Regions from separate parts of the Mesorhizobium sp. M0243 genome, predicted to be linked through region 4. Evidence: predicted binding sites of a transcription regulator. Region 4 holds the regulator's gene; each other region holds the start of a gene.

Region 1 (7,178 bases), on a different contig from region 4:
GCGTGGCGGCCGAGATGGAAAACCTGCGTCGCCGCACGGCGCGCGATGTGCACGATGCGCGCACCTACGCGGTCGCGAATTTCGCCCGCGACATGTTGTCGGTGTCGGACAATCTGCGCCGCGCGCTGGATGCGATTCCCGCCGAGGCCAAGGCATCGGGTGACGCCGGCTTCAAGGCGCTGATCGAAGGCGTCGACCTCACCGAGCGCGCCATGCTGTCGGCGCTGGAACGGCATGGGGTCAAGAAGCTCGCGCCTGAAGGCGAGAAGTTCGATCCCAATTTCCACCAGGCGATGTTCGAAGTGCCCAATCCGGATGTCCCGGCCAACACCGTGGTCCAGGTCGTGCAGCCGGGCTATTCGATCGGCGACCGCGTGCTGCGCCCGGCCATGGTGGGCGTCGCCAAGGGCGGGCCAAAGTTCGCCGCCGCTGAAGCACCGGTCGAGCCGGGGCCGGTGAACGAACAGGCCGAGAAAGATGCGTGAGGCAGGGAATAGGCAGTAGGCAGTAGGCAGTAGGAAACTAGGGCAGTCGTATCATCGCGCGGCTTCGTGCTATTCATACTGCCTAATCCCTAATCCCTACTGCCTTGGCCTCATGAACCCTATCGCGCTTCTTGATTATGCCGGTGTCGCCGTCTTCGCGGCGACCGGGGCGCTGGCGGCTTCGCGTAAGCAACTCGACATTATCGGCTTCCTGTTCCTGGCCAGCGTCACCGGGATAGGCGGTGGCACGCTTCGCGACGTTATCCTCAACCTGCCGGTTTTCTGGGTCGCCAACTCCGGCTATGTGCTGGTCTGCGCCGCGGTTGCGGTGCTGGTCTTCTTCGGCGCGCATCGTGTCGAATCGCGCTGGAAATGGCTGCTCTGGCTCGACGCCGTCGGGCTCGCCGCTTTTTCGGTGATGGGCGCGGCCAAGGGGCTTGCGATTACAGGCTCGCCGGTCGTGTCCGTCATCACCGGCGTGCTCACCGCCACTTTCGGCGGCATTTTGCGTGATCTCCTTGCCGGCGAGCCATCTGTGCTGCTCAGGCCCGAGATCTACGTTACGGCGGCCCTTGCGGGTGCCGGCCTTTACACGCTTGGCGAACTTGCCGGACTGCCGCCGCTCGCCTCGGACCTCGCCGGTTTTGCGGCGGCGTTCCTCGTGCGCGGTGGTGCGCTCAAATTCGGCTGGTCGTTTCCGTCCTACAAGAGCCGACCCGGCAGGCGGCCGGAAGATATTCCGTGAAGAGAGGGAATAGGGAATGGGGAATAGGGAATAGGGAATAGGGAATAGGGAATAGGGAATAATCAGTAGTCACAGGAGCTTAATCGTGGCGTCATCACTACTGCCTACTGCCTACTGCCTACTCAATCTCACGCCGCGAAGCGCTGGGCTTCGCCGCCATAATAGTTGACGTAGCGTGCGCCGATCTCCTTGACCGGCATCACGACGAACACATCGACCGTCGAGAATTCGCGATCGATGACGCAACCATCGCCGATGCGGGCACCGACGCGCAGATAGCCCTTGACCAAAGGCGGCATCGCGGCGATCGCCGCCTTGGCATTGACGGCCTCGATCGGCATCAGATCCATCGAGCAATAGCGCCCGGACACCGCGCGCACGTCCCAGGCCGAGTTCGTCCGGCAGTGGTGGGCGAGGTAGGTGAGCGCCTCGGCATGCGCTGCCGGCACGGTGCCGTTAAAGGACGCGCAGCCGGTCATCACACCGATTTCGTAATGATTGATGTAAGCCCAGATGCCTTGCCACAACGCCTCGATGGTGCGCTTCGAGCGGTATTCCGGCAACACGCAGGAGCGGCCGAGTTCAAGGAAACGCTGGCCGGGGTGGCGGGCGATGAGCTTGGTCAGCTCGAATTCACCTTCGGAATAGAAGCCACCGGCCGTGGCCGCGATTTCTTGCCGCAGCAGCCGATATGTGCCGACGATGCGGCGATGTTCGGGACCGGAAAGCGTGGTGTCCAAAACCAGCAGATGGTCGCAGAGCGGATCGAACCGATCGGCGTCCCGGCGGTCATGGGCCTGGAACAGGTCCTTCCTGGCGCCAAGTTCGTCGTAGAACACCCGGTAGCGCACTTCCTGCGCGGCCGCGATCTCGGCCTCGTTGCGAGCGAGCCGCACTTCAAGATTGCCTATACGGCCCAGCGCAGCGCCCTTTATGACGGAATCGACGTTACGTCCGGCAAGCAAGGCGCTGCTGGCGTTCGGCCGAGTGTCACATTCCGGCATAACTGTATGCACGAGTGATTCTCCTTCGAGCCATCCCTCTTGGCACGGGGATACGGTGTAGGTGCAACAGGATTGTGACAGTACCGTGATACGACGTCATGGGCAATACTTCGTCGGCTGGCGAATACGATCAACCGGCTACGTTTAAGTGATCGCCCGTGCCGAATGACGGTGGAAAGCTCAGGCCGCGACGACCTGCCCCTCGACAGCATTGACCAGCGCCTCGGGGTCGAGCGGCTTGGTGACAAAGCCGCTGGCGCCATGGGCCAACACCGCATGACGGGTCTTTTCCTGGCTGTCGGCCGACAGCACCATGATCGGCACCGGCCGCACTGCACTTTCTTCCTCATGGCGGCGGATGGCGGCAATCGCGTCCAGCCCGTCCATGACCGGCATGTGCAGATCCATCAAGACCACGTCGAAGCGGTCCTTGTGCGCGGCGCCGGTGACAGCCTCGACGGCGGCCTTGCCGTTGCCGACCACCTTGACGCGATGCCCGGCCTTCAGCAGCGTGGCGCGGGCCAGCATGGCGTTGATGTCATTGTCCTCGGCGATCAGCACCGACAGGCCGCGCTGGCGGTTGCCGACGGCGCGCAGCGTCGGCGCGCCGCGCCTTTCCGGCTGCGGCGGGCCGAGGCTCGGAGCATGGCTGCTCAACAGCACACGCAGAAGTGTTCCGCCACGCACCGGTCTGGCCAGGAAGGTTGCGTAGCCGCTGGCTCGGAACTCGCCAAGCATGCCGCGATCGGTCGGCGCGATCAGCGTGATCGCCTCACAGTCGGAGAAACCGCTTTGGCGCAGGCGCTTGAGCAGCCTTCCGTCGCCTTCTTCCATCGCTGCATCGACCAGGATCGCATCGCAGCCGGCGGCGAAAGGCGCGGCCTGTGCGGCAGTGGTGGCGATGTCGACCGCGCCGCCATTGGCGCGGATGGTGCGGGCGATGGCGTCGGCCTCGACGGCGTTCTTCGACAGGATCACCGCGCGTCTGCCCGAGAGAGCATTCTGGTGGCCCTGCGGCGCTTCGGTGGCCGCTATCGCAGGGATTTCGAAGACGAACTCGGATCCCTGGCCGAGCCGGCTGGATACCGAGATCGTGCCGCCCATGGCGGCCACCAGGCGTCTGGAGATGGCAAGGCCGAGGCCGGCCCCGCCATGTGTGCGTGTCGACGTGCCGTCGGCCTGCTCGAACTCCTCGAAAATGCGCTCCAGGTCGGCATCACGCAGGCCCGGACCGGTATCGGCGATGGTGAAGCATATGCGGTCGCTGGTTTCGGTGCGTGCGCATGCTATGCTCACCAGCACGCCGCCGCTGTCGGTGAACTTGATGGCGTTGCCGATGAGGTTGAGAAGCACCTGCCTCACCTTGCCCGGATCGGCGGTGATCAATTGCGGCACGTCGGGTTCGACATGGCAACCCAGCCCGATATCCTTGGCGAAAGCCCGCGCTGCCAGCAATTCGATGATGTTGTCGGCGATCTCGCGCACCGACATCGGCTGCGGCTCGGGGTCGAAACGCCCGGCTTCGATCTTGGAATAGTCGAGAAGATCCTCGATCAGGGCAAGCAATGCGCTGGCCGAGGTCGAGACCGCGCCGACATAGGTTTGCTGCTCCGGCGACAGGCTGGTGTCGGCGAGCAACCTGGCCATCCCCATGATGCCGTTCATCGGGGTGCGGATTTCATGGCTGACGGTGGCGAGGAAGCGCGATTTGGCCTGGCTGGCATATTCGGCCCGTTCGCGTGCGGTGATCAGCGAGGATTCGGCGCGTTTGCGGGCGGTGATGTCGCGGGCGATGGCGCGGTGCGAAACCGCGCCGCTGTCCTTGTCGCGCACCGACAGTTCGATCCAGGAGAACCAGCGCTGCCCGCTCGGCGTGCTGATAGAGACATCGGTGGAACTCAGGCACTCATGGTCGGAAAAGGCGGCATCGGGAACCATGCCGACCTCGATGCCCAGTTCTGCCAGGGTCTTGCCGGCAAGGTCGCGCTGGTCGATCTCGACGAGATCGGCGAAGACCTTGTTGGCATAGACGATGTAGCCATCGCGGTCGCGATGGATGACGAGATCGCCAAGCGCGTCGATCAGGCCGCGAAAGCGCTCATCGCTCTCCTGCATCTCCCACATGCGGTCGGCCAGCGTCTCGATCTCGGCGCGGCTGCGGGCAGTGGTTTCGTCAAGAAGGGCAGAGGTGCGATGTTCGCTCCGCCTGGCGCGCAGATGCAGGGCAAGACCGGCAAGACCGGTTGCCAGCAATGCGACGCTAATGAAGATTGGTGCCCCGGTCAGATGCGCCAGCCCGGCCACCACCACGATGGCGACGAATGTCAGAAAGGGCAGGCTTTCGCGCCTGGAGAATTCCGGCTCGGGCACCACCGGCGGGAGCACCGCATCGACGTCGTCGCCAGTGTCCGCCTGTTGGCTGCCGGATTCCGCGATCATGCGAAATCCTTGCCAGACAGAGATTATGGAAAATTGCGGCGGATCGTTCGAATTTTAGCGGATGAGCGCTTTTTGCCGAGGCGCGGCGGGTTTGCCGCAGATCTGGCGATTCCATCCCTTCCGGCAGTTGGGCGGAGTCACATATCCACGACGACGCGGCCGCGGATCTTGCCGTCGACGATGTCGCGCGCGGCATCGACGATGCCGTCGAACCCGATGGTGCTGGACAGGCTGGCGAGCTTCTGAAGATCGAGGTCGGTGCCGATGCGGCGCCATGCCTCGAGGCGGACTGCTTTCGGCGCCATCACTGAATCGATGCCGAGCAATGAGACGCCGCGCAGGATGAAGGGCGCGACGCTGGTCGGCAGGTCCATGCCGCCGGCCAGGCCGCAGGCGGCGACCGCGCCGCCATAGGAGGTCATCGAGAGCACATTGGCCAGCGTGTGGCTGCCAACTGCGTCGATGCCGCCGGCCCAGCGCTCCTTGGCCAGCGGCTTGGCCGGCTGGGCAAGCTCGTCGCGCGATATCACTTCGGCGGCGCCAAGGTCGATCAGATAGGGGCTTTCGGCATTGCGGCCGGTGGAAGCAATGACATGGTAGCCGAGGCTGGACAGGATCGAGACCGCGACCGAGCCGACACCGCCGGCCGCCCCCGTCACCACCACCGGGCCGCGATCGGGCAGGATGCCGTGCCGCTCCAGGGCCATGACGCAGAGCATGGCGGTATAGCCTGCGGTGCCGACGGCCATCGCGTCATGCGGGCTGATGCCCTGCGGCAGCGGCACCAGCCAGTCGCCTTTGACACGGGCGCGGCCAGCATAGGCGCCGAAATGGGTTTCGCCGACGCCCCAGCCGTTCAGGATGGCTTTGTCACCGGCGCGCCAGTCGGGATGGGAAGACGAGATGACGGTGCCGGCGAAATCGATGCCCGGCACCAGCGGCCAGCGGCGGATCACCGGCGCCTTGCCTGTGATCGCCAGGCCATCCTTGTAGTTCACCGTCGTTGCCTCGACCGCGATGGTGACATCGCCTTCCATCAGGTCGGCGTCGGTGAGATCGGTCACGGTTACCGACTGCTTTTTCTCGGCGTCACGCGAAACGAGGATGGCTTTGAAGGTTTCGGACATGTCTTTCTCCGCGATCGTGTTTGGCGACATGAACTGTGCGGCGATGGCGGCACGGGGTCAATCCTTCGAAGACTTGGCCTTCGAAGACTTGGCCTTGGAAGGCATGGCTTTGGAAGGCTTGGCGTTGGACGGCCCGGGCTCGCGCCGCCAGCCGAACAGCTCGTCGAAGACGACCAGTGCCGCGCCCACCGAGATGAAGGCGTCGGCAAGGTTGAAGACGGCGAACGACCAGACCGTCGTGTGGAACAGGATGTAGTCGATGACGTGGCCGTAGACGGCGCGGTCGATCAGGTTGCCGAGCGCGCCGCCGACGATCAGCGCAAAGCCGGTGCGGGCAAGGATCTGGGACGGCGCGATCCGCGTCGCCAGGAACAGCACGAAGGCAACGACGGCGAGCGAAATGACGATCAGCCCGGTGTCGCCGAAGGATGAGAACATCGAGAAGGCGATGCCGGTATTGTAGGTGCGAAACAGCGCCAGGAAGGGCAACAGATCAACCTTTTCCTGAAAAGGCAGACCGGCCTCGACCAGGTACTTTATCCACTGGTCGAGCGCGATGGCCGCGACGACGAGCAGTGCGTAGGGAGTCCATGATCTCACGGGCAGGCAACCTTCATTGCTGGTCCAGGATTGGCTCGAGCTTCAGCGCGCCGCGCCGGATCTCGAACAGCATGATGCCGGTGGCGACGGCCAGATTGAGCGAATCGGCACGGCCCGCTTGCGGAATCCTGAGCAGCCTGTCGCAGCTCGCAGCCAGGCTTTCGGGCAGCCCCTGCTGCTCGTTGCCCATCATCAGCAGCACGGGCCCGCGGGAAAAATCGACCGAGCGGTAGTCGACGGCGCCTTTCAGGTGGGTTCCGGCGACGAGGCCTGAGAAGCCGCCTCGCCAGGCAAGGAAAGCCTCGGTCGTCGCCTTGGCTACCGGCACGGCAAAGATCGAACCCATGGTGGCGCGCACCGTTTCCACGGAGAATGGATCAGTGGTATCGCCGACCAGGATGACGCCTTTGGCGCCGACGGCATCGACGGTGCGGATGACGGTGCCGAGATTGCCGGGATCGCGTACCCGATCGAGCGCCACCCAGACGTCGCCATTGTCGGCGCGCACATCCTTCAAGGCGAGGAATTTCTGCGAAAAGACGCCCACCACCATTTGCGGATTGTCGCGGCGGGTGATGGCGACCAGCACCTTTTCCGACACTTCTAGCACCATGCCGCCTGCGGCAACCGTGCGTGCGGCCACCTTCTCCACCGCCGCATTGCCGCGCCCTGCCTTGGCGAAAACTAACGTCCTGATCTGCCAGCCGAGATCGAGCGCATCGATAACCAGCTTCAACCCTTCGGCCATGAAGGCGTTCTGCTGGTCGCGGAATTTCTT
Region 2 (7,178 bases), on a different contig from region 4:
CTCGGCCTGTCGCTGCCGACGCTTGCCGCCTGGGGCACGGGACTGTTCGAACTGATCGCCGGGCTGCTCATCCTGGTCGGTTTCCAGACCCGGATCGCGGCGCTGCTGCTCGCCGCCTTCTGCATTGCCGCCGGTTTCATCGGCCATTACGGCCAGGGCGGCGGCGACGCGATGCTCGCCTTCCTGCACCAGCAGATGCTGATGAAGGACATTGCGATATCAGGCGGGTTCGTTGCGTTGGCGATGGCCGGTGCGGGAGCCTGGTCGGTCGACGGACGTGGTTTGGCCTGACGGACTGGGTTGGAAACGTCGACGGGACAGCACCCCCCTCTGTCCTGCCGGACATCTCCCCCGCAAGGAGGGAGATCGGATGTCATCCAGGCTTTCGCCAATCTTCAATGTTGCAAGAAAAAAGCACCGACGACGAAGCAGCCAATCTCCCCCCCTTGCGGGGGAGATGTCCGGCAGGACAGAGAGGGGTGTGAAGAAACTCGACCGAGCAGGTTCTAATCCGCTCTGCTCCGACTCTACTTCACCGACCCACTGGGCCCACCTTCGACGGCCAGCACCAGCCGGCGGTTGGTGATCCTGGCCAGTTGCGCCAGGCGCCCGGCCGGCCGCTCGCCATAGAGATCGGCCAGCGATGCCGGCAAGACCAGCGCCAGCACGCCGTTGGCGCGCTGTTCCCATTTCAGCCTGGGCATGATGCCGGGCATCGACGCCGTCAGCAGGTAGACGACGCGCATCATCGCGGCGAGCACGCGCGCCCGCTCCAGATAACGCGGCGGCGCCAGCGCCTTGATCTCGGGGGCGATGGCTTCGTTGAAGATGCCGTCGTGACGATAGGCGTTGGCCATGGCCAGGAAAGCACGGCCGGGATGGTCGACGCCGAAGAAGGAGGCGTGCGCAATGATGTTGAGCGATTGCTTGCCGCGATATTCGGGATGCGCGCGCCAGCCGATGTCGGCCAGCAATGCGGCCGCGTGGCGGTAGCGCGCCTCGTCCTCGGTCTCGTCGATGCCGAAGGCAGCAAAGGTTTTGGCGGTCCAGTCGACGAGCTCATGCGCATGGGCGACGGAGCGTGAGCGCAGGCGGGCGAGTTCCTCCGAGGCCGAAATCAGCGGATCGGCCTTCTGCTCCGCCTCGTCGAGCAGCGAATAGAGAAAGCCTTCGCGTACACCCAGAGCCGAAACGATGATCTTCGACGGCTGCATCGCCGCCATGATCTCCTGCAGCACGACGGCGCCATAGGGCAGCAGCGAACGGCGGTTCTTGGAAACGCCTTCGATGCCCTTGACCTTCTCGATCTCGGCCTTGGCCACCTGCTTGAGGAAATTCGCCGCGCTTTCGGCCGAGATCTCGTAATGGTGCATGACACCAAGCGGATAGTTGGTCATTTCCATGTGCAGCCGGGCAAGATTTCGCCAGGTGCCGCCGACGGCGTAGAAGGGCCGGCCCTGCCCGCCTTTCAACAGCTTCGCCTTCGCCAGTTCGTCACGCGCGATCTTCGCCGCCTGAGCCAGCGAGTTCTTCGCCATGTCCTGCAGGCGCAGGCCGCCCAACGGCAGCGTGATGCCGTCACCGATCGCTTCGCCGCTGACGTCGACCAGTTCGAGGCTGCCGCCGCCCAGATCGCCGGCGATGCCATTGGCCGGGTGGAAGCCGGAAATGACGCCGAGCGCGGAATAATAGGCTTCCTGACGGCCGCTGATGACACGAATCTCGGTCTTCAGCACGTCCTCGGCGCGGTGAATGAAATCGGGACCGTTGATAGCCTCACGGGCGGCGGCGGTGGCCAGCACATACATATGCTCGGCGCCGGCCTGGTCGGAGAGCGCGCGAAAGCGGCGGAACTCCTCCATCGAGCGCGTCACCGCCTCGGGGTCGAGCTTGCCGGTCGACACGATGCCGCGGCCGAGACCGGCCAGCATCTTTTCGTTGAACAGCATGGTCGGCGAACGCGCCAGCCCCTCATAGACGACGAGACGGATCGAATTCGATCCGATGTCGATGATGGACAGCGGTCGGCGGTCCTGCAACCGGCCCTGGGAATCAGACAGCATCAGCCGGACGCTGCTGCGTTCTTCTTGCGGCGCTTGAACTGCGCAATGCGCTTGGGCGCATGCGACTTCAGCGCGTCACCCCGTCCCGACAGGCTCGGATTGGTCATGAAATATTCCTGCGCGTTGAACGGTTCCTCGCCCTCCTCCAGCACGACGCGCCGGGAGGTTCCATCAGCCAATACGTCGAAACTTTGCTGATTGTCCATGATGTTGCCCAGCATGATCTGGCCAAGGATCTGTTCGTGCACAGTTGGATTGGTGATCGGCACCATGGTTTCGACGCGGCGGTCGAGATTGCGCGGCATCAGATCGGCCGAGGAGATGTAGACGATCGCCTCGTCCGACGGCAGGCCGTGACCGTTGCCGAAACAATAGATGCGGCTGTGCTCGAGAAAGCGGCCGACGATCGATTTTACGCGGATGTTTTCCGACAGGCCCGGAACCTGCGGCCTTAGGCAGCAGATGCCGCGCACGACCAGGTCGACCTCGACGCCGGCGCGGCTGGCATCGTAGAGCGCGTCGATAATGATCGGATCGACGAGTGCGTTCATCTTCATCCAGATGCGCGCCGGTTTCCCCTGCACCGCGTAGGCAATCTCGTCGGCAATGTGCTTCAGGATGCGACTTCTCAGCGTGAACGGCGAGATCGCCAACCGCATTTCATCCGTCGGCTCGGCATAGCCGGTGATGAAATTGAACAGCTGGGCGACATCGCTGGCGATCGTCGGATCGGTGGTGAAGAAGGACAGGTCGGTGTAGATGCGCGCCGTTACCGGATGGTAGTTGCCGGTGCCGAGGTGCACGTAGTTGCGCAGCTTGCCGTCCTCGCGCCGCACCACCAGCGACATTTTCGAATGGGTTTTCAGCTCGAGAAAGCCGAACACGACCTGCACGCCGGCGCGCTCCAGGTCGCGCGCCCAGCGAATGTTGGCTTCCTCGTCAAAGCGCGCCTTGAGCTCGACCAGCGCGGTGACCGACTTGCCGGCTTCGGCCGCGTCGACCAGCGCACGCACGATCGGGCTGTCGTTGGAGGTGCGGTAAAGCGTCTGCTTGATCGCCACCACTTCCGGATCGGCCATCGCCTGGCGCAGGAACTGCACCACGACGTCAAACGATTCGTAGGGGTGATGGACGACGATGTCCTTCTCGCGGATGGCGGCAAAACAATCGCCGCCATGCTCGCGGATGCGCTCGGGAAAACGCGGATTGTAGGGCGTGAATTTCAGGTCGTCGCGGGGAACGGCGACGATCTCGGAAATCTGGCTGAGCGCCAACGGACCGGTCAAGACGCTGATGCGGCTGGACGACACGCCAAGCTCGCCGGCGACGAAGTCGCGCAATTCATCAGGCATCAGCCTGTCGAATTCGATGCGGATCACCGAACCGCGCCGCCGCCGCTTCAGCGCCGTTTCGAACAGGCGCACCAGGTCCTCGGACTCCTCCTCGACCTCGATATCGCTGTCGCGAATGATGCGGAACGTGCCGGAGCCCTTGACCTCATAGCCGGGGAAGAGCTTGCCGATGTAGAGGCCGACCGCCTCTTCCAGCGGGATGAAGCGGACGTGATGCTTGCGGTCCGGCAGACGGATGAAGCGCTTCAGCGCCACCGGCAGGCGCAGCAGCGCGCTCATCTCTTCGCCGTTCTTGCGATGGCGCAGTTGCAGCGCCATCGAGAAGCCGAGATTGGGAATGAACGGGAACGGGTGCGCCGGATCGATCGACAGCGGGGTCAGCACCGGGAACACCTGCCCCTGGAAATGGTCTTCCAGCCAGATTTTCTCGTCCTTGGTCAGCACATCGCGGGTGATGCTCTCGATGCCTTCCTTGTTGAGCAGCACGGTGAGCGCCGAAAGGCTCTTCTGCTGGTCTTCCTGCAGCCGCTCGACCTCACGCAGCAGCTGTTCGAGCTGCTGTTCGGGGGTGCGGCCGTCAGGGCTCTTCAGCGTGATGCCCTCGCGCACCTGGCCGGCGAGGCCGGCGACGCGCACCATGAAGAACTCGTCGAGATTGGCGGCCGAGATCGACAGGAAGCGGACGCGCTCCAGCAGCGGATGATTGAGGTTCAGCGATTCCTCGAGAACGCGCCGGTTGAACTGCAGCCAGGAAAACTCGCGGTTGACAAACCGGTCCGGATTGCCGCCCTCCGGACGAGCTACCTCGACATCCACGAATTCGTTCTGCACCGGCTTCAGTTCGTTCATGATTCCCGCTCTTCCACACCGTCAGCCAGCTAAAGCGCCGCGCGTCATTCAGGACGCGCAAAGGACGCTCTACCACTCCAAGGCGACGCATGGTCCTTGCCGAAAACCGGTGTCGGTCTTCGGGGCCATGCGTTAACCGGCTTAACTTATCCTCTGACAGGCTTTTGCGACAGTTTCATTTCATCGAACTTGCAAAGAGGCCTGATATGATCCAGATGCAGACGAGACTGCGTTAAGGAGACGACGATGGCAGGCGGTTCCATTCCCCATTTTCAGAACGATGCGGGCTATCAGGCAATCGACATCGGCGTGAAGGAATTCATGTGCACGGGCGCCAATCCGCCTTTCGACCACCCGCATGTGTTTCTGGACATGGGCGACGACAACGAAAAGGTCTGTCCCTATTGCTCGACGCTCTACCGCTATTCGCCGAAGCTGAAGGCAACCGAAACGCTGCCGGCCGGCTGCATCTACATAGAACAGGCCGCCTGAGTCTTTCGCGACCAGCCCGATGAACGACACGCGCTCCCGGCAAATTGTCATCGCCGGGGCGGGTGTCGCCGGATTGACCGCAGCGCTGGCGTTCGCCGAACGCGGCTACTCGGTACGGGTGTTCGAACAGGCGCAGCGCCTGGAAGCGGCAGGCGCCGGCATTCAGCTTTCTCCCAACGCGACCCGCATCCTTCGCCAGCTTGGCGTACTCGACCGGCTGCTGCCGGCGGCGGTGCGGCCGGAAGCCGTGGTGCTGAAGGAGGCCGCGACCTTGCGCGAACTGGCGCGCGTGCCGCTGGGGCAAGCCGCCGAAACGCGCTGGCAGGCACCTTATCTCGTCGCGCACAGGGCCGATCTGCAGCGCGCACTGACCGCGCGCGCTGCCGAGATACCGGATATCCATCTCACCACCGGCGCCCGCATGGGCGGCGTTGACACCGGCCCGCACGGCATCACCGCGACGGCCGAGATCGGTGGCAAAACCGTCGAGGCGGAGGGCTTCCTGCTGGTTGGGGCCGATGGCGTCTGGTCGTCGGTGCGCGCACTTGTCGATTCGGCCAAGGGGTCGGCTTCGCGAAGAAACCATTTCTCCGGCGAACTGGCCTGGCGCGCCACCGTCGCGGCCGAGAGCGCCGCCGGTCAGAGCTTTGCCGCCATCGGCGCCAGGGACTGCGTCACCACCTTCCTGCATCCTGGCTTCCATATGGTCGCTTATTCCGTCAGCAAGGGTGCGGCCTTCAATCTCGCGGCCTTCACCAGGGGCGACCGCATTGCCGAGGGCTGGTCCGGCAACGCCGACGCCGGGATCCTGAGCAGCGCCCTGCGCGGCACCGCGGCAGAACTTGCCCGCCTGGTCGAGCAGGCCGGCCCGTGGACCGCATGGCCGATCCACACGGTCGACAGCAAACAACCTTGGACGACCGGCAACATCGCGCTGATCGGCGACGCCGCGCATGCGATGACCCCGTTCGCGGCGCAAGGTGCGGCGATGGCGATCGAGGATGCTGCGACGCTTGCCGACATCATCGCCGACTTCCCTGCCGATCCTCTGGCCGCGCTTGCCGTCTGGGAGCAGTCACGGCGGCCGCGTGTCGCGCAGGTCGCCCGACGCGGCGCTGTCAACCGGCTGGCCTGGCATGCCGTGGGTCCAGTGGCGATTGCGCGCAATGTGTTCCTGAAGGTGCGCTCGTCGGAAAAACTCGCGGCGGATCTGGACTGGCTCTATGGGTGGCAGGCTCAGAAGATCATTCGACGCTGAGCGTACAAGCACAATCGGTTGGTGGGACAGCACCCCCCTCTGTCCGGCAGGACAGAGGGGGGTGTGAAGGAACGCGACGCCAATTCGCGGAATGCTCACGCTAATTATACAAGCTCATCGACAGCCCGAGCGATACAGGCAGCGGGTTCCACCAGCCGGTGCGCAGGCCGGCGATGCGCAAGGCCGCCGCCGTCCAGGTGTTGCAGCCGACCAGTGCGTTGAAATGGCCATTGCCTTCGTAGAAGGCGTCGAACCTGGAATAGGCTGCGTCCAGAACGAGGATCGGGCCTTCCGGTCCCCGCTGGAAACTCGCATCGATGAAATCGAGCAACGCCGTGAACCGATCCTCAGTGATGTCGAACCCCGCGATATCAGGGCGCGGTTCGACGATGTCACCGGCGACATCGACATGCATGACCGAGGCGTCGAGTGTCAGTGCCTTCATCACCGGCACCGCCTTCAACTCGGACCATGTCGGCGTCTCCAGGTAGAAGGCGCGGCCGCCCCAGCCGAAGACGATGTAGCGGACCTCCGGCCTGTCGGCCGGTATGCCCGCGTCGACCAGGAAATGGAAACGCCGGCGCACGGCGTCATCGACCGGGATGGCGATATCGGTGTGGATCGGATTGTTCAGCACCAGGATGTGGTGCGTCGCGGCGGGCATGGCGGCGGCCGCCGGCCACAGCGGCCGTGGCACGAAGGTGCCCGTCGTCACGGCGAGTGCGACGACAACCAACAGAAGACCTAGAAAACGTCCCAGTCTTTTCATGAAAGGCGGCCCTGCAAACGCGCTCCGGCGCGACACGAACGCCCGCCTGTTATCCCATACGCAAAAGAGCCCGGCAGTGTTTCAGCCGGGCTCTTCGTGGCCGTCGAGGCCTAGTGCAGGATCTGCGACAGGAACAGCTTCGTGCGCTCGTGGCGCGGGTGGTCGAAGAACTCGGCCGGCGTGTTCTGCTCGACGATCTGGCCCTGGTCCATGAAGATCACCCGGTTGGCGACCTTGCGGGCAAAACCCATCTCGTGAGTGACGCACAGCATGGTCATGCCTTCCTCGGCCAGGCCAACCATGGTCTCCAGCACTTCCTTGATCATCTCCGGATCGAGCGCCGAGGTCGGCTCATCGAACAGCATGATGCGCGGGTTCATGCACAGCGAGCGGGC
Region 3 (7,178 bases), on a different contig from region 4:
TGGTCTGCTCGTCGAGATAGGCGAAGTTGTAGGTGGCGATGTCGGTCATGGCGATCACATCCACATTGTGCTATTGAATCGGCGTCCAGGACGCGGAAACAGGGGCGAAATCGGATGACCCAGACCGCTTGGCTGCATATCGGAATTCTGCTGCTGGCGTTCGTCGGCGTGGTCGCGTTTATCCTCCGAAGAATGGTTTTTCCCGCAGCCAGGGAAGGCGCGCATGGCGAGAGCGTTGGCATCGGCGGCGGCTACAGTGGCGGGCATGGCGACCATTCGCACGACAGCGGTGGCGGTGATGGCGGGTCGGGCGACTAGGCTCATTCCGCCGCCTCCTTCTTGTCTTCCAGCATGTCGGCATTTCCGCGGGCGTCGTGTTCGGCGCGCATGCGGCGCACGAGGTCGAGTTCGGCCTGGAAGTCGACATAGTGCGGCAGCTTCAGATGTTCGACGAAGCCGGTCGCCTGGACGTTGTCGGAATGCGAAATGACGAACTCCTCGTCCTGCGCGGCGGCGACGACATCCTCGCCGAGTTCGGAGGCGCGCAGCGCCCGGTCGCAAAGCGCCATCGCCATCGCCTTGCGCTCGCTCTGGCCGAAGACCAGGCCGTAGCCGCGGGTGAACTGCGGCGGCGCCTTGGCTGAGCCTTTGAACTGGTTGACCATCTGGCATTCGGTGACGCGGACAGTGCCGAGCGGGACAGCGAAGGGCAGTTCGGGCACGTCGAGCTCAAGCTCGACCTCGCCGATGCGGATCTCGCCGACGAAGGGATGGTTGCGGGCATAGCCGCGCTGGGTGGAATAGCCGAGCGCCAGCAAAAAGCCCTCGTCGCCGCGTGACAGCGCCTGCAGGCGGATGTCGCGCGCCATCGGGAATTCCAGCGGCTCGCGGGTGATGTCGCCGGGGACATGGTCCTGCGGCATGTCGCCGTCCGGTTCGATCAAGCCTTCGCGGGCGAGGATCGCCGATACGCGCGGCATGGCTTGCGCTTCCGTCTCGCGCAGCAAGGGCTGGGCGACGTCGGCGCCGACGGCAAGCTCGGGATCGAGCAGCCGGTGGGTGTAGTCGAATGTGGGCCCGAGCAATTGGCCGCCGGGCAGGTCCTTATAGGTCGCCGACACGCGCCGCTCGACCAGCATGCCGGCGGTGTCGATGGGCCTGGTGTAGCCGAAGCGCGGCAGCGTGGTGCGATAGGCGCGCACCAGGAAGATCGCCTCGATCAGGTCGCCGCGCGCCTGGACGATTGCGAGTGCCGCCAACTCACGGTCGTAGAGCGAGCCTTCGCTCATCACCCGATCCACGCCGAGCGCCAGCTGCTCGACGATCTGGTCGAGGCGAAGGGCCGGCACCGAACGGTCGCCGCGTCGGCGGTCGGCAAGCAGGCTGTGGGCGTTGGCGATTGCGGCTTCGCCACCTTTTACCGCGACATACATTTTTTACGCCTCCATTGTCTTGATGCGCGTCGTGCGCGGCAGGCAGGCAATGCCATCTGATGTGGCGAGTATGATGTCGACGCCGCGCGGAAAGCGCTGGTTATTCTGCTTCCACTGCTCGACGAAATGGCGCGGTATCTGTGCCGGCGCGATCGTGGCGCTGGTTTCGATGCCGGGACCTTCGAGCAACAGCGGCGTGCCGGACACGAGATCGCCGACTTGCAGGATCAGCGTGGTCGAACGGTCGGGATAGTCCTGGGTGCCCTGCGAAAAACCATCGAGCGACATCATCTCGGCCGGGGCCGCGATGAAGGCGAAATGCGCATCGGCCGGTGTGTTGGCCAATGGCGCGCCGGTGTGGAACCCAAGCCAGGGTCTGATCGCGGTGGAAGCTTGCAGGGTCTGGTCGAGCCAGAGCGGGGTGTCGTTATCGCACAGCGCCAGTGCGATGGCGCCGGCGGCCGCCGAGAGCGGCGCCGGCGGGCGGGCGAAGGCCGGCAGCGGCTGCACGCTGCCTGGCCGCGCCATTGCGTCCATGACGGCGCGGAACACCGTCTGGGCATTGAAGACCGGATCGGCGAAACCGCCCTCTATCGATTGCGCTGCAATGTCCATCAGTCTTCTCCGCGAACCATGGTGAAGAAATCCACCTTCGTTGCCGCCGTCTCGGCGCGGCGTTTTTCATGCGCTGCGGTCAGAGCCGACCGCAGGGGCGCTATCAGTCCGGTCTCGACTTCATTGCGGCGGGCAGGGTCCTGCCACAGCGCGTCGGCGATGGCCGCCAGCTTCGCCTTCTGCTTGTCGCGGCCAAGCGCATAGCAATGTCCGACCTGCCCGGAGGGCAGCCGGACGGTGGCGCGGGTGACGGTCGCCTCGCCGACGTTGAAGGGCGCGCCGCCGCCGCCGATGCGGCCGCGCACGGTGACCAGCCCGGTCTCGGGGCCGCGCAGCAGTTCTGCTTCCGAAGGCAATCCGGCTTCATTCCAGAGCCGGACGATGTCATCGCCGCTGGATTGCGCCAGTGTCGCCATGGCGGCCTTGCGCTCGGCCTGGTCGCGGGCTTCCTGTCCTCGCATCAGCAGCATTCCTCTTTGTCAATTTGTCTATTGATATAGACAACTATACAAATTATACCTATTATCTAACGCGTGTCCATGACGGGTGGATGACAGCGATATAAGACTGGGCGCTGGAAGGTTGGGGCAATGATAGTCGGGCGGCTGGCAGCGGACAGCATCGAGCGGCGCAGTGGCGTTTCGCTGTGGCGGCAGATCGCCGACAAGATCCTGCATGCGATCGCCATCGGCGATTTCACGGAGAATGCAGCGTTGCCGCCGGAGGTGGCGCTGGCAGAACGCTATGGCGTCAACCGTCACACGGTGCGCAGCGCCATATCGGCCCTTGTAAGGGAAGGCGTGCTGCGGGCCGAGCAGGGGCGCGGCACCTTCGTACTGTCGCGCAAGCGGCTGTCCTATCCGATCGGCGCGCGCACACGCTTTTCGACAGGGCTGCAAGGGCAAACGACGGAACGGCACATCGTCCTGCTCGCCTCGTCGATCGAGCCGGCCAGCCAGCGCGTTGCCGAGGGCCTTGGCCTTGCCAGGGGAGCCGATGTGATCCGGTTGGAAACGCGCGGCGAAGCCGACGGACGGCCGGTGTCGCGTGCTGCCGGCTGGTTCGAGGCCCGGCGCTTTGCCGGCATCGATGCCGCGATGGCGCAAACCGGCTCGATCACCGCATCGCTGGCGCGTTTCGGCATCGACGACTATCTCCGGCAATCGACCGTGCTGTCGGCGCGCCATGCCGATGCGGCGGACCTTGCCGACCTCGACCTGCTGCCGGGCGCCATCGTGCTGGTCACGGTTGCCGTCAACGTCACGCCGGACGGCCAGCCGATCCAGTTTTCCGAGTCGCGCTTCCCGGCCGAGCGGGTGGAGCTGAAGCTGTCGGCGCTGTAGCTAACGTCGTCGTCCTTGGGCGAAGCAGGAGCGCAGCTCCGTCGCGGAGACCCAAGGATCCATGCCGCGATCTCGGGCGAAGAGCGCAGCGGCGCAGAATTCTGCACCGAAGCAACGCTCTCAGGTCACGGCATGGATCCTATGGTCTGCGCCGCGTCGCTTCGCTCCTCGCTCCGCCATAGGATGACGAAGCGATGGATGTTGCGGCTAGTCGCCAAAGCATCAGATCTACCAAGTTGGGCGCTCAACGATCTCCGAATTCGTGTCGAACAGGCGCCTCTATCCGACCTCGATCACAGCCTTGATCAGGCCGGATTTCTCGTGTGCCCAGCGGGCGAGATCGCGCGGCGTGCCGGCGAGTGTGGTGCGGTGTGTGACGAGCTTGGCCAGGGGCACGGCGCCGTTGCGGATCGAGGCGGCGACGTGATCGAAGTCGGCGCGCAGCGCGTTGCGGCTGCCGATCAGCGTCATCTCGCGCTTGTGGAATTCCGGATCGGAAAAGCTGATGTCGTCCTTGACGACGGAGACCAGCACCAGCGTTCCGCCATGCGCGACATGGGCGAAAGCCGACTGCACCGATTGGGTGTTGCCGGTGGCGTCGAAGACGACATCGAAGCCTTCGCCTGATGTCGCTCCCTTGACCAGATCGGGCACCGCGCCGCGCGACCCGTCGAGGGTCTGGAAACCAAGCTCATTTGCGGCGAAGGCGAGCCTTTCACTGCTCATGTCGAGCAGCGTCACGTCGAGCCCGGCGATGCGGGCGAAGATGGCGGTGCCGAGCCCGATCGGGCCAGCGCCGATGACCAGCGTGCGGGCGCCGGGGTCGGCGCGGGCGCGCCGCACTGCATGCGCGCCGATGGCCAGGAACTCGACTGCGGCGGCGTCGGCCAGCGAAAGGCCGTTGGCGGGATAGAGATTTTGCGCCGGCACCAGAATCCGTTCGCACATGGCGCCGTCTCGATGCACGCCCAAGACCTCGATCCTGACGCAGCAATTGGGCTTGCCGTGCCGGCAGGCGATGCACTTGCCGCAGGAAAGATAGGGGTTGATCACCACGGGCTCACCAACGGCAAGATCGACGCCGTCGCCGGCCTCGACGATCGTTCCCGACACCTCATGGCCCATGATGCGGGGATAGGCGAGGAACGGGTGCTTGCCCTCGAAAATGTGGTAGTCGGTGCCGCAGATGCCGACATGGCTGACCGCCACCAGCGCCCAGCCGGGAGGCGGTGCCTCTGGTGCGGGCCGGTCTTCAAGGACAAGATCGCCGGGCGAACGGCAGAGGACGGCTTTCATGCGCTAATCCAGTCATGAAATCGCCGGCCCGTTGGTGTGGCGGGCCGGCGGTTGATTGCGGGATCGCTACTTGCCGCGGCGGCGCAGGCCGTCGAAGTAGACGATGATGATGATCAGCGCGCCAGTGATGATGCGCTGCCAGAACGAGTTGACGTTGAGCAGGTTGGCGCCGTTGTTGATGGTGGCCAGGATGAAGGCGCCGAGCAGCGGCCCATGCACCGAGCCGACGGCGCCGAACAGCGAGGTGCCGCCGATGACCGAAGACGCGATCGCCTGCAGCTCCCAGCCCTCGGCCTGCGTCGGGTTGCCGATGCCGATGCGGGCCGCCAGCAGCACGCCGACAAAGGCGGCGCACAGGCCCGACAGCGTGTAGGCCATGTAGATGGTGCGCTGGACATTGACGCCGGACAGGCGCGAGGCCTCGGCGTTGGAGCCGACCGAAAACAGGTATCGGCCCCAGCGGCTGTGGTGCAGGAAAATATAGGCCGGAATGCCGACCAGGATCACCATCCAGAACAGGTTGGGGATGCCGATGAAGGAATTGCGCGAGAAGGCGGTGAAGGTGTCGCTGTTGATGTTGATCGAATTGCCGTTGGTCATCAAAAGGCCGATGCCGCGCAGCGAGGTCAGCGTTGCCAGCGTGATGATGAAGGGCGGCAGGCCCATCTTGACGATGCCGAAGCCGTGGAACATGCCGATGGCGACGCCGACCAGCAGCGTCACCAGAATGGCGAGCCAGATGGGGAAGCCGGCATTGATCATCATGGCCACGACCACGGTGGCGAAACCGACCACGGCGCCGACCGACAGGTCGATGCCGCCGGTGATGATGACGAAAGTCTGGCCGACCGCCATGATGGCGATCATCGAGCCCTGGCGCAAGAGATTGGCCATGTTGTTGGCGGAGGCGAAGCTCGTCGTCGCCACGGAGAGAAGGATCCAGAGCAGAACCAGCAGCGCCAAAAGCGTCAGCCCAAACAGGACATTATAGTTGCGCTTCGGTTTTTCGACGGCAATCGCCTCGGTGCTCATATTTGTCCTCCCAGCTTTTCTTGTTTCTCGGCGAGCGCCTGAGTAAGAATATCCTCGTGGCTGGCGGCGTGAAAACCGTGCGTCGCCACCAGTTTGCCGCGCCGGAACACATGCAGCGTGTCGGCGAGTTCATAGACTTCCGGCAGATAGGACGAGATCAGGATGATGCCGGCGCCCTTTGACAAAAGTGCGCCGAACAGGCGGTAGATCTCGGCCTTGGTGCCGACATCGACGCCGACCGTCGGCTCGTCGAAGATGAACAGCTTGGCGCCGTGCGCCAGCCATTTGCCGATGACGATCTTCTGCTGGTTGCCGCCCGACAGGCTGGATGCCAGCGCGCCGCGCGTCGGTGTCTTGATGCGCAGATCGGCGATCTGGCGATCGGCTTGCGTCTTCTCCTGCGTGCTCGAAATCAGCAGATTGTTCGAGATACGCTTGTAGATCGGGAGGTTCAGGTTGAAGCCGACCGGCAGGTTGAGGCAGAGGCCCTGGTCGCGGCGGCTCTCCGGCGCCAGCGCCATGCCGAGCTTGATCGCGTCATGCTCGGAATTGACCTGCACCTCCTTGCCTTCCCAGAGGATCTGGCCGGCGGATTTGCGGTGGCGGCCGTAAAGCGTGGTGACGAACTCGCTGCGTCCGGCACCGATCAGGCCATAGAGTCCGACGATTTCGCCGGCGCGGACCGTCATCGAGACATTTTCGAAGCCCTTGCCGGACAGGCTCCTCGCCTCGATGATGGCGGCGCCCGGCGTGAAATGCTCCTTATGATAGACCTGCTCGATCGAGCGGTTGATCATCATCTTGACCAGCTCGGCATCGTTGGTCTCGGCGATGTTGCGGGTGCCGACCAGCGTGCCGTCGCGCAGCACGGAAACACGGTCGGCGAGCTCGAACACTTCCTCCATACGGTGGCTGATGTAGATGATCGTCACGCCTTCGCCCTTCAGCCGACGGATCAGGGTGAAAAGCTGGTCGGCCTCCTTGCGGGTGAGGTAGGCGGTCGGCTCGTCGAAGATCAGGAATTTGGTGCCGCGCACGGTGGCGCGGGCGGCGGCTATCAACTGCTGCTGGCCGATGGTCAGGTCGCCAAGCGTGACATGCGCCGGCAGGTCGAAACCGAGGTCGTCGATGATCGTCTGCGCCTGCCTGACCATGGCGCGCTGCTGCAGGATGCCGAAGCGTGAATTCTCCTCGCCTAGGAACATGTTGGCGGCGACCGTCAGGTGACGGCACAGCACGACTTCCTGGTGCACGGCATTGATGCCGAGCGCCATCGCCTCGTGCGGCGTGGCCAGGGCGGCCGGTTGGCCCTCCCAGGCGATCTCTCCGGAGGTGCGCGGCATGACGCCGGTCAGAAGCTTGATGAGCGTGGATTTGCCGGCGCCGTTCTCACCGACGATGGCGTGTATCTCACCGGACTTGAAGGCGAGGTCGACCGGCTTCAGCGCGTGGGTGCCGG
Region 4 (7,178 bases):
GCCGCGCCCGGCATCCTCACCGGCACCATCATCGGTCTGGCGCGTGCGCTCGGCGAAACCGCGCCTCTGCTGCTGATCGGCATGGTCGCCTTCGTCGCCGATCCACCGACGACGCCTTTCGATCCGGCCACCGCGCTGCCGGTGCAGATCTATATGTGGGCGAACGAGGCCGAACGCGCCTTCGTCGAGCGTATGTCCGGCGCCATCATCATCCTGCTCGTCTTCCTCATGGCCATGAACATCACCGCGATCGTGCTTCGGCGTCGGTTCGAGCGGCGCTGGTAGAAAAAAGGCATCTTGGTATGAACATCATGACCGAACAGTCCCTTGAAAACGCAGTGGGCGACAAGATGAAGTCGAACGAAGTAATCAAAATGCGCGGCGACAAGGTCGGCGTGTTCTATGGCGAGAAGCAGGCGCTGTTCGACGTCGATCTCGACGTCCGCCTGAACCAGGTGACGGCGCTGATCGGCCCCTCCGGCTGCGGCAAGTCCACCTTCCTGCGCTGCCTCAACCGCATGAACGACACCATCGATTCAGCACGGGTAACCGGCAAGATAACGCTCGACGAAGAAGACATCTACGACAAGAACATCGATGTCGTCGAACTCAGGGCGCGCGTCGGCATGGTGTTCCAGAAACCCAATCCGTTCCCCAAATCGATCTACGAGAACGTTGCCTATGGTCCGCGCATCCACGGATTGGCCAAGCGCAAGGCCGACATGGACCAGATCGTAGAGTCGAGCCTGAAGAAGGCGGCGATCTGGAACGAGGTCAAGGACCGTTTGCAAGAACCTGGCACGGGTCTTTCCGGTGGCCAGCAGCAGCGTCTGTGCATTGCACGCGCCATCGCCGTGTCACCCGAGGTGATCCTGATGGACGAACCGTGTTCGGCGCTCGACCCGATCGCCACCGCTCGCGTCGAGGAACTGATCGACGAACTGCGTCAGAACTATACCATCGTCATCGTCACCCATTCGATGCAGCAGGCAGCGCGCGTGTCGCAGCGCACCGCGATGTTCCATCTAGGCTATCTGGTCGAGGAGGGCGCCACCGACAAGATGTTCACCACCCCCGACGACAAACGCACCCAGGACTACATCACCGGCCGGTTCGGCTGAGCTCAGGCATACGAGGGACGAAGATCATGGGTGAACATACCGTCGCATCTTTCGATGAGGATCTGGAGCAGATCAGCCAGCTGATCCGCGACATGGGCGATCTCGCCCGCTCGATGGTCAGTGGCTCGACCAGGGCTTTGCTCAATTCGGACAATGCGCTGGCGCAGCGCGTGGTTTCCGATGATGCCATCATGGATGCACGCCAGCGCGAGCTGGACGATCGCGCCATCACGCTGATCGCCAAGCGCCAGCCAATGGCCAACGATCTGCGTGCGGTGGTCGGTTCGATCCGCATGGCCGGCGACCTTGAGCGCATCGGCGACCTTGCCAAGAACATCGCCAAGCGCGTCGGCACTGTCGGGCTGAGTGTCACGCCGCACGACCTTTCGCATTCGATCGACGCGATGGCGCAACTGGTGCTGATCCAGGTGCAGGGGGTCGTCGACGAGTACGCCGCCGCCGACCCGGCAGCGCTTGCCACGCTCAGAAACAATGACGAACGCATCGACGTCAAATACACCTCGGTGTTCCGCGAGCTGCTGACCTACATGATGGAAGATCCCCGCAACATCACGGCGTGCACGCACCTGTTGTTCTGCGCCAAGAACCTCGAGCGGATCGGCGACCACGTGACCAACATCGCCGAAAATGCCTACTATGTTTTGACCGGCACGCAGCTGCCAGCCAATCGTCCGAAGCAGGACGAGACGGCAATGTCCGCGCCAGCGGCATAACAGGGGTGACCAGCCGATGATCGCACCACGCATCATGGTGGTGGAGGATGAGGAGCCGCTAGGCGTGCTGCTCCGCTACAATCTTGAATCCGAAGGTTACCAGGTCGAGGTGGTGACGCGCGGCGACGAGGCCGAAATCCGGCTGCAGGAGAACGTTCCCGACCTTCTCGTGCTCGACTGGATGGTGCCGGCGGTTTCCGGCATCGAACTCTGCCGGCGCCTGCGAATGCGCCCAGAGACCGAGCGGCTGCCGATCATCATGCTGACCGCGCGAGGCGAGGAAAGCGACCGCGTGCGCGGCCTGTCGACCGGCGCCGACGACTATCTGGTCAAGCCGTTCTCGACGCCGGAGTTCATGGCCAGGGTCAAGGCGCTGCTGCGCCGGGCCAAGCCGGAAGTGCTGTCCAGCGTGCTAAAGGTCGGCGACATCGTGCTCGATCGCGAGTCGCACCGGGTCTATCGCAAGAAGAGCGAGATCCGGCTCGGGCCGACCGAATTCCGCCTGCTCGAATTCATGATGCGCCACCCCGGCCGCGTGTTCTCGCGCAGCCAGCTGCTCGACAATGTCTGGGGCGAGACGATTTACATCGACGAACGCACTGTCGACGTGCACGTCGGCCGGCTGCGCAAGGCGGTCAACAACGGCCGCATGCCTGATGTCATCCGCACCATCCGTGGGGCGGGTTACGCGATCAGGGAAGACTAGGTGGCTGTTCCGTCCCGATAGATCGTGACCGGGAAAACTCGATTAGCACGTGGTCGCCAACAGCCGCGAAGAGTGGAATGTTGCACTCGTCTCATCGATGGGGAGCGAGCACGTGACGCTTTGGCCCAAATGCGGTCATTCGAAACCTGATGAGGATGACCGCTCTTGGCGGTACGTCGCCATCTTGCCCGCAGACTCCGACCAGAAAGCCATGCAAGAATAAATTTGAGTTAACTTAGATATACGTTCGTTAAACGACGTGTGTTCTGCATAAATATACGATTTTACTAAATTGCTTCAATTTACATTGAGCCATCACCTCCTTATTCATTATCCGCCTTCCGATTATTGCGGTCTCGGATCGAATGACGATTCCGTGGAACGATCTCGTTCCTTGCAGCGTTGCTTTGGGAGCGGTCGCCGGACCTTTGACCAGGTCGGACACCATGAGGAAGGATTTCTGATGAGCACGGTCTTAAACGCCAAAGGCATCCCTCTTGCCTACACCGGCGCTTCCACTCATTGGTTCTCGGCCACCGGGTCTGGACCGGAACTGCATGGCACCTCCGGCAACGACTCCTTCTGGGGAGACACCGGCGTCACTGTCACGATCCACGGTGGCGCCGGCGACGACTACTATCATCTCTATTCCACCAACAACAAGGTGGTCGAGGATCCTGGGGCAGGGATCGACACGATCGACACATGGATGAGCTACAAGCTCCCTGACAATTTCGAGAACCTCGTCGTTACCGGCACCAACCGATTTGCGTTCGGAAATGCGTTGGACAACATCATCAAGGGCGGGTCAGGTCACCAGACGCTGGATGGCGGCAAGGGAAATGATGTCCTGATCGGCGGCGATGGCGCCGATACTTTCGCCATCTCCAAAGGTAATGGAAGCGATCTTATCTTCGATTTCGGTGCGACCGATGCGCTCCGCCTTAACGGCTACGATTTCACTTCGTTCGATGCCGTCCGTTCACAGATGGTCCAAGTGGAATCGAACGTGATGCTGAACCTCGGATCCGACGAAATCCTGGTGTTCAAGAATACGACCATCGACAAGCTGCAGCCCACCCAGTTCGAACTTCCGATAGACAAGTCCGCAATGACGCTGTCCTTCTCCGACGATTTCAACACGCTGAGCCTTCGGGACGGGCAGGACGGCACCTGGAATTCCAATTTCTGGTGGGGAGCGCCGAACGGCAGCACGTTGAGCAGCAATGGTGAGTTGCAGTGGTATATCGACGCCAATTATGGCCCGACGAGTTCGGTCCATCCGTTCAGCGTTGAGAACGGCGTCCTCACCATCACCGCCGCGCAGGCGCCGGAGGACATCAAGCCTCTGATCAACAACTACGAATACACCTCGGGGATCCTGACGACCCACGACACCTTCTCGCAAACCTACGGCTATTTCGAAATGCGGGCGGATCTTCCTGAAACAGCCGGAGCCTGGCCGGCGTTCTGGCTGCTTCCGGAGGACGGATCGTGGCCGCCGGAGCTGGACGTTGTCGAAACGCGCGGCCAGGACCCGAACACGCTCTACATGACGGCGCATTCCAATGAGACGGGAGCGCACACGAAGGTTTCGTCAACGGTGAACGTTGCGGATACCGACGGTTTCCACACCTATGGCCTGCTCTGGACGAAGGATGAGCTTGTCTGGACCTACGATGGTGTAAAGGTCGCTCAAGCAGCGACGCCGGCCGACATGCACGATCCCATGTATATGCTGGCCAATCTCGCGGTGGGCGGCATTGCCGGCCAGCCTCCTGACCATCTGGCTACGCCAGCGGAGATGAAGATCGACTACATCCGCGCCTATACGCTGGACGACCTGCAGCACCACCCCTTGGACATCGCCGGCGACCATTCGGTCTAAGCGACGCCCTTATGTTGGGGCCATGAGCCGTTAGGAGCGCGGGAATGATTGCACGGTCTGATCTGCGGGCAGTCTTGAGGCGCGCCATCGCCGATGTCGGTGTTTTTTCGTTCCTCATCAACATCCTGCTATTGGTGATCCCCCTTTATCTGTTGCAGGTCTATGACCGCGTCCTGCCTTCCTCCAGCGTCGAGACGCTTCTTTACCTCTCTGCTATCGCGGTTCTCGCACTCGCCTTTCTCGGTCTCCTCGATGCGGTCCGCTCCGTTTACACGCAGCGCGTTGCAGCCATTGTCGACAACAGACTGGGCGCGAGGACATTCGCCGTCTCGCTGGAGGCTAAGTACGCCGGGGGAGCAGCCCTGCCTCCACTGCGCGACCTTGCCTCGGTATGCGCCTTCATCAGGTCACGTGGCGCGGCGGTCTTGTTCGACCTGCCGTTTGCTCCGTTCTTCCTCGCCCTGCTGTACCTCATCCATCCTTTGCTGTTCTGGCTTACGCTGGCGGGATCTGGTCTGTTGCTTGCGCTGGTCGTGGCAAATCAGTTTGCCATCGGCAAGAATGATGCCTTGTCGGCGGAACGCTCGGCTGTTGCCAGCCTGTCGGAGCAGGCCTTTGCCCGGAATGCAGAGACGCTGCGCGCCATGGGCATGATCCAAAACGCCGCGCGAGTGTGGGGAAGGCACGTGGCGGAGGCGCTAGTCCTGCATGACCGTTCGTCGATGGCCAACGCGATTTTCAGTGGAACGTCGCGAGCCGTACGCATGATGCTTCAGCTAGCAATACTGGGTGTCGGAGCATGGCTCGTGCTGCAAGGGAAGATGACGGCCGGCATGATCTTCGCGTCTTCCCTGGTGTCGTCCCGTGCGCTGCAGCCGCTCGACCAACTGATCGGGTCATGGCGGCAGATCGTCGACGCCAGACGATCGTGGAAGCGTTTGGACAAGGCGTTTTCCGCCCATCCGGCGCATGCGCAAAAACTGACCTTGCCGGACCCGTCCGGCGAAATTGTCGTGCAGGGCCTCATCTTTGTCGCGCCGAACGCCACACCCGGCACCGAACCCATCATCAAGAGACTGAACTTCCGCATCGGCGCAGGCGAAGCGGTGGCGATAATAGGTCCGAGCGGAGCCGGCAAGTCCACCCTGGCAAGATTACTTGTCGGTGCGATTCAGGCAACCAGCGGCTGCGTCAGGATTGATGGCGCCGATCTCAGAACCTGGGACGAGAAGCAGCTTGGCCGGCATATCGGATATCTCGCTCAGGAGGTGGAGCTCTTTCCCGGATCGATCGCGGAAAATGTCGCCCGCTTTGAACCCGATGCGAATGACGCCTCTATCGTCGAGGCAGCAAAGAATGCCCGGGCGCATGAGCTGATACTGGAGCAGCGAGACGGCTATCAGACCAGAATAGGTTCGTCGGACAGAACACTGTCGGGCGGCGAACGCCAAAGGATCGGGCTGGCGCGCGCTTTTTACGGCAATCCGCATGTTCTCGTTCTGGATGAGCCCAGTACCCATCTCGACGGCAGCGGCGAAGCCGCGCTCGAAGAAGTGCTTGCCGCCGCGAAAGCGGCGGGCGTTACGACAATCGTGATAACGCACCGCCCTTCGGTCGCCGCAGCCTGCGACCGCGTGATGCTTCTACGCAGCGGAGTGATCGAAGCCTTCGGTCCAAGCGGCGACGTGATGCGGCAGCCAATCGCCGGCATCGGCCTTGCCCCACAGCGCAGCATGGCGGTGACAGGGTCTTTTGCAACGACGAACCGCGGCACCCCTCATAGTGTCCGCTTTGGATCGTAGAAGATGACAGCACAGAGCCTCGTCCGGGAAGGCACAGCACGCACCGACATTCGCCGGGTGGCATTCGCCGGATACGCGGCAATGGCGATATTGATGGGTTGCTTTGGCTATTGGGCGGTCAGTGCACCGTTGTCCGGCGCGGTCATCACGCAAGGCACAATCTCGGCGACAGGCGGGAACATCCTCATCCAGCATCCCGAGGGCGGCATCATCCAAGAGTTGCTCGTCCATGAGGGTGATCGGGTGCAACAGGCCCAGGAACTGATCCTGCTGGATCGAACAGCCGCGCAAGCCGAACTCAACCGGCTGACGAGACAGTCGATCGCGTTGAAGGCCAGCGCCTCGCGGCTGGAGGCGGAACGCGACGGGTTGGATCGGCTTGCGCCAATCACAGAGGCTGCGCCGGCACCGTTCCAACACAATTTCGAGGTCCTGGTTCAAGAACAGCAGAAGGAATTCAACGCCAGGCTCGCCCGATTTCGATCGGAACAATCGATCCTCAGGCAACGGGTTGCCATGCATCGCCAGTCTGTTGTCGGATTGCAGGCCCAGAAACAGGCCATTGAGCAACAGGCCGAAGTCGTGAAGAAAGAACTCGGCATCAAGACCAGCCTTTTGGACAAGGGCCTCACCAATCGCACTGAATATTCACAGCTTTTGCGTAGCGAGGCCGATCTCGTCGGGCAGGCAGGGGCGCTGGAGGCAAATCTTGCATCGGCCAACACCCAGATCGTCGAAGCCCAGGAGCAGATAGAGCGCCTGACCACGCAACGCGTGGAGGAAGCCCTGACGAAACTCGACGAGGTACGTTCTTCGCTGGCTGACATTGACGAACAGATGCGGGCATCCGAGGCAGTGCTGCGGCGGACGACGATCAAGGCGCCGGCGGCGGGCATCGTGGTATCGTCCACCTACAATTCCAAGGGC

What was found. Region 4 encodes PhoB, which activates phosphate uptake and scavenging genes when phosphate is short. Its sites were predicted from a motif close to TGTCATNNANCTGTCAT; they were not measured.
Region 1: the regulator PhoB is predicted to act here: its motif matches at 2,298-2,314, upstream of olsB (l-ornithine N(alpha)-acyltransferase).
Region 2: the regulator PhoB is predicted to act here: its motif matches at 4,431-4,447, upstream of NKJ11_RS05180 (RNA degradosome polyphosphate kinase).
Region 3: the regulator PhoB is predicted to act here: its motif matches at 2,588-2,604, upstream of phnF (phosphonate metabolism transcriptional regulator PhnF).

Annotation. Positions count from the first base shown of each region.
Region 1 is NZ_JAMYSF010000008.1:112,781-119,958, forward strand. It holds gene grpE (nucleotide exchange factor GrpE) at 1-485, shown strand, start outside; gene NKJ11_RS13175 (trimeric intracellular cation channel family protein) at 598-1,230, shown strand; gene olsB (l-ornithine N(alpha)-acyltransferase) at 1,359-2,234, opposite strand; gene NKJ11_RS13185 (response regulator) at 2,415-4,673, opposite strand; gene acuI (acrylyl-CoA reductase (NADPH)) at 4,811-5,800, opposite strand; gene lspA (signal peptidase II) at 5,858-6,400, opposite strand; gene NKJ11_RS13200 (TrmH family RNA methyltransferase) at 6,414-7,178, opposite strand, start outside.
Region 2 is NZ_JAMYSF010000003.1:208,207-215,384, forward strand. It holds gene NKJ11_RS05170 (DoxX family protein) at 1-291, shown strand, start outside; gene ppx (exopolyphosphatase) at 528-2,063, opposite strand; gene NKJ11_RS05180 (RNA degradosome polyphosphate kinase) at 2,063-4,264, opposite strand; gene NKJ11_RS05185 (zinc-finger domain-containing protein) at 4,511-4,756, shown strand; gene NKJ11_RS05190 (FAD-dependent monooxygenase) at 4,776-6,014, shown strand; gene NKJ11_RS05195 (TIGR02117 family protein) at 6,115-6,783, opposite strand; gene NKJ11_RS05200 (amino acid ABC transporter ATP-binding protein) at 6,894-7,178, opposite strand, start outside.
Region 3 is NZ_JAMYSF010000008.1:52,740-59,917, forward strand. It holds partial or broken gene NKJ11_RS12885 (alpha-D-ribose 1-methylphosphonate 5-phosphate C-P-lyase PhnJ) at 1-49, opposite strand, end outside; gene NKJ11_RS12890 (hypothetical protein) at 115-318, shown strand; gene NKJ11_RS12895 (carbon-phosphorus lyase complex subunit) at 321-1,433, opposite strand; gene phnH (phosphonate C-P lyase system protein PhnH) at 1,437-2,048, opposite strand; gene phnG (phosphonate C-P lyase system protein PhnG) at 2,048-2,509, opposite strand; gene phnF (phosphonate metabolism transcriptional regulator PhnF) at 2,642-3,391, shown strand; gene NKJ11_RS12915 (zinc-binding alcohol dehydrogenase family protein) at 3,671-4,687, opposite strand; gene NKJ11_RS12920 (ABC transporter permease) at 4,754-5,719, opposite strand; gene NKJ11_RS12925 (sugar ABC transporter ATP-binding protein) at 5,716-7,178, opposite strand, start outside.
Region 4 is NZ_JAMYSF010000017.1:67,390-74,567, forward strand. It holds gene pstA (phosphate ABC transporter permease PstA) at 1-285, shown strand, start outside; gene pstB (phosphate ABC transporter ATP-binding protein PstB) at 303-1,121, shown strand; gene phoU (phosphate signaling complex protein PhoU) at 1,148-1,855, shown strand; gene phoB (phosphate regulon transcriptional regulator PhoB) at 1,872-2,561, shown strand; gene eglC (endo-1,3-1,4-beta-glycanase EglC) at 3,025-4,449, shown strand; gene NKJ11_RS21455 (type I secretion system permease/ATPase) at 4,494-6,251, shown strand; gene NKJ11_RS21460 (HlyD family type I secretion periplasmic adaptor subunit) at 6,255-7,178, shown strand, end outside.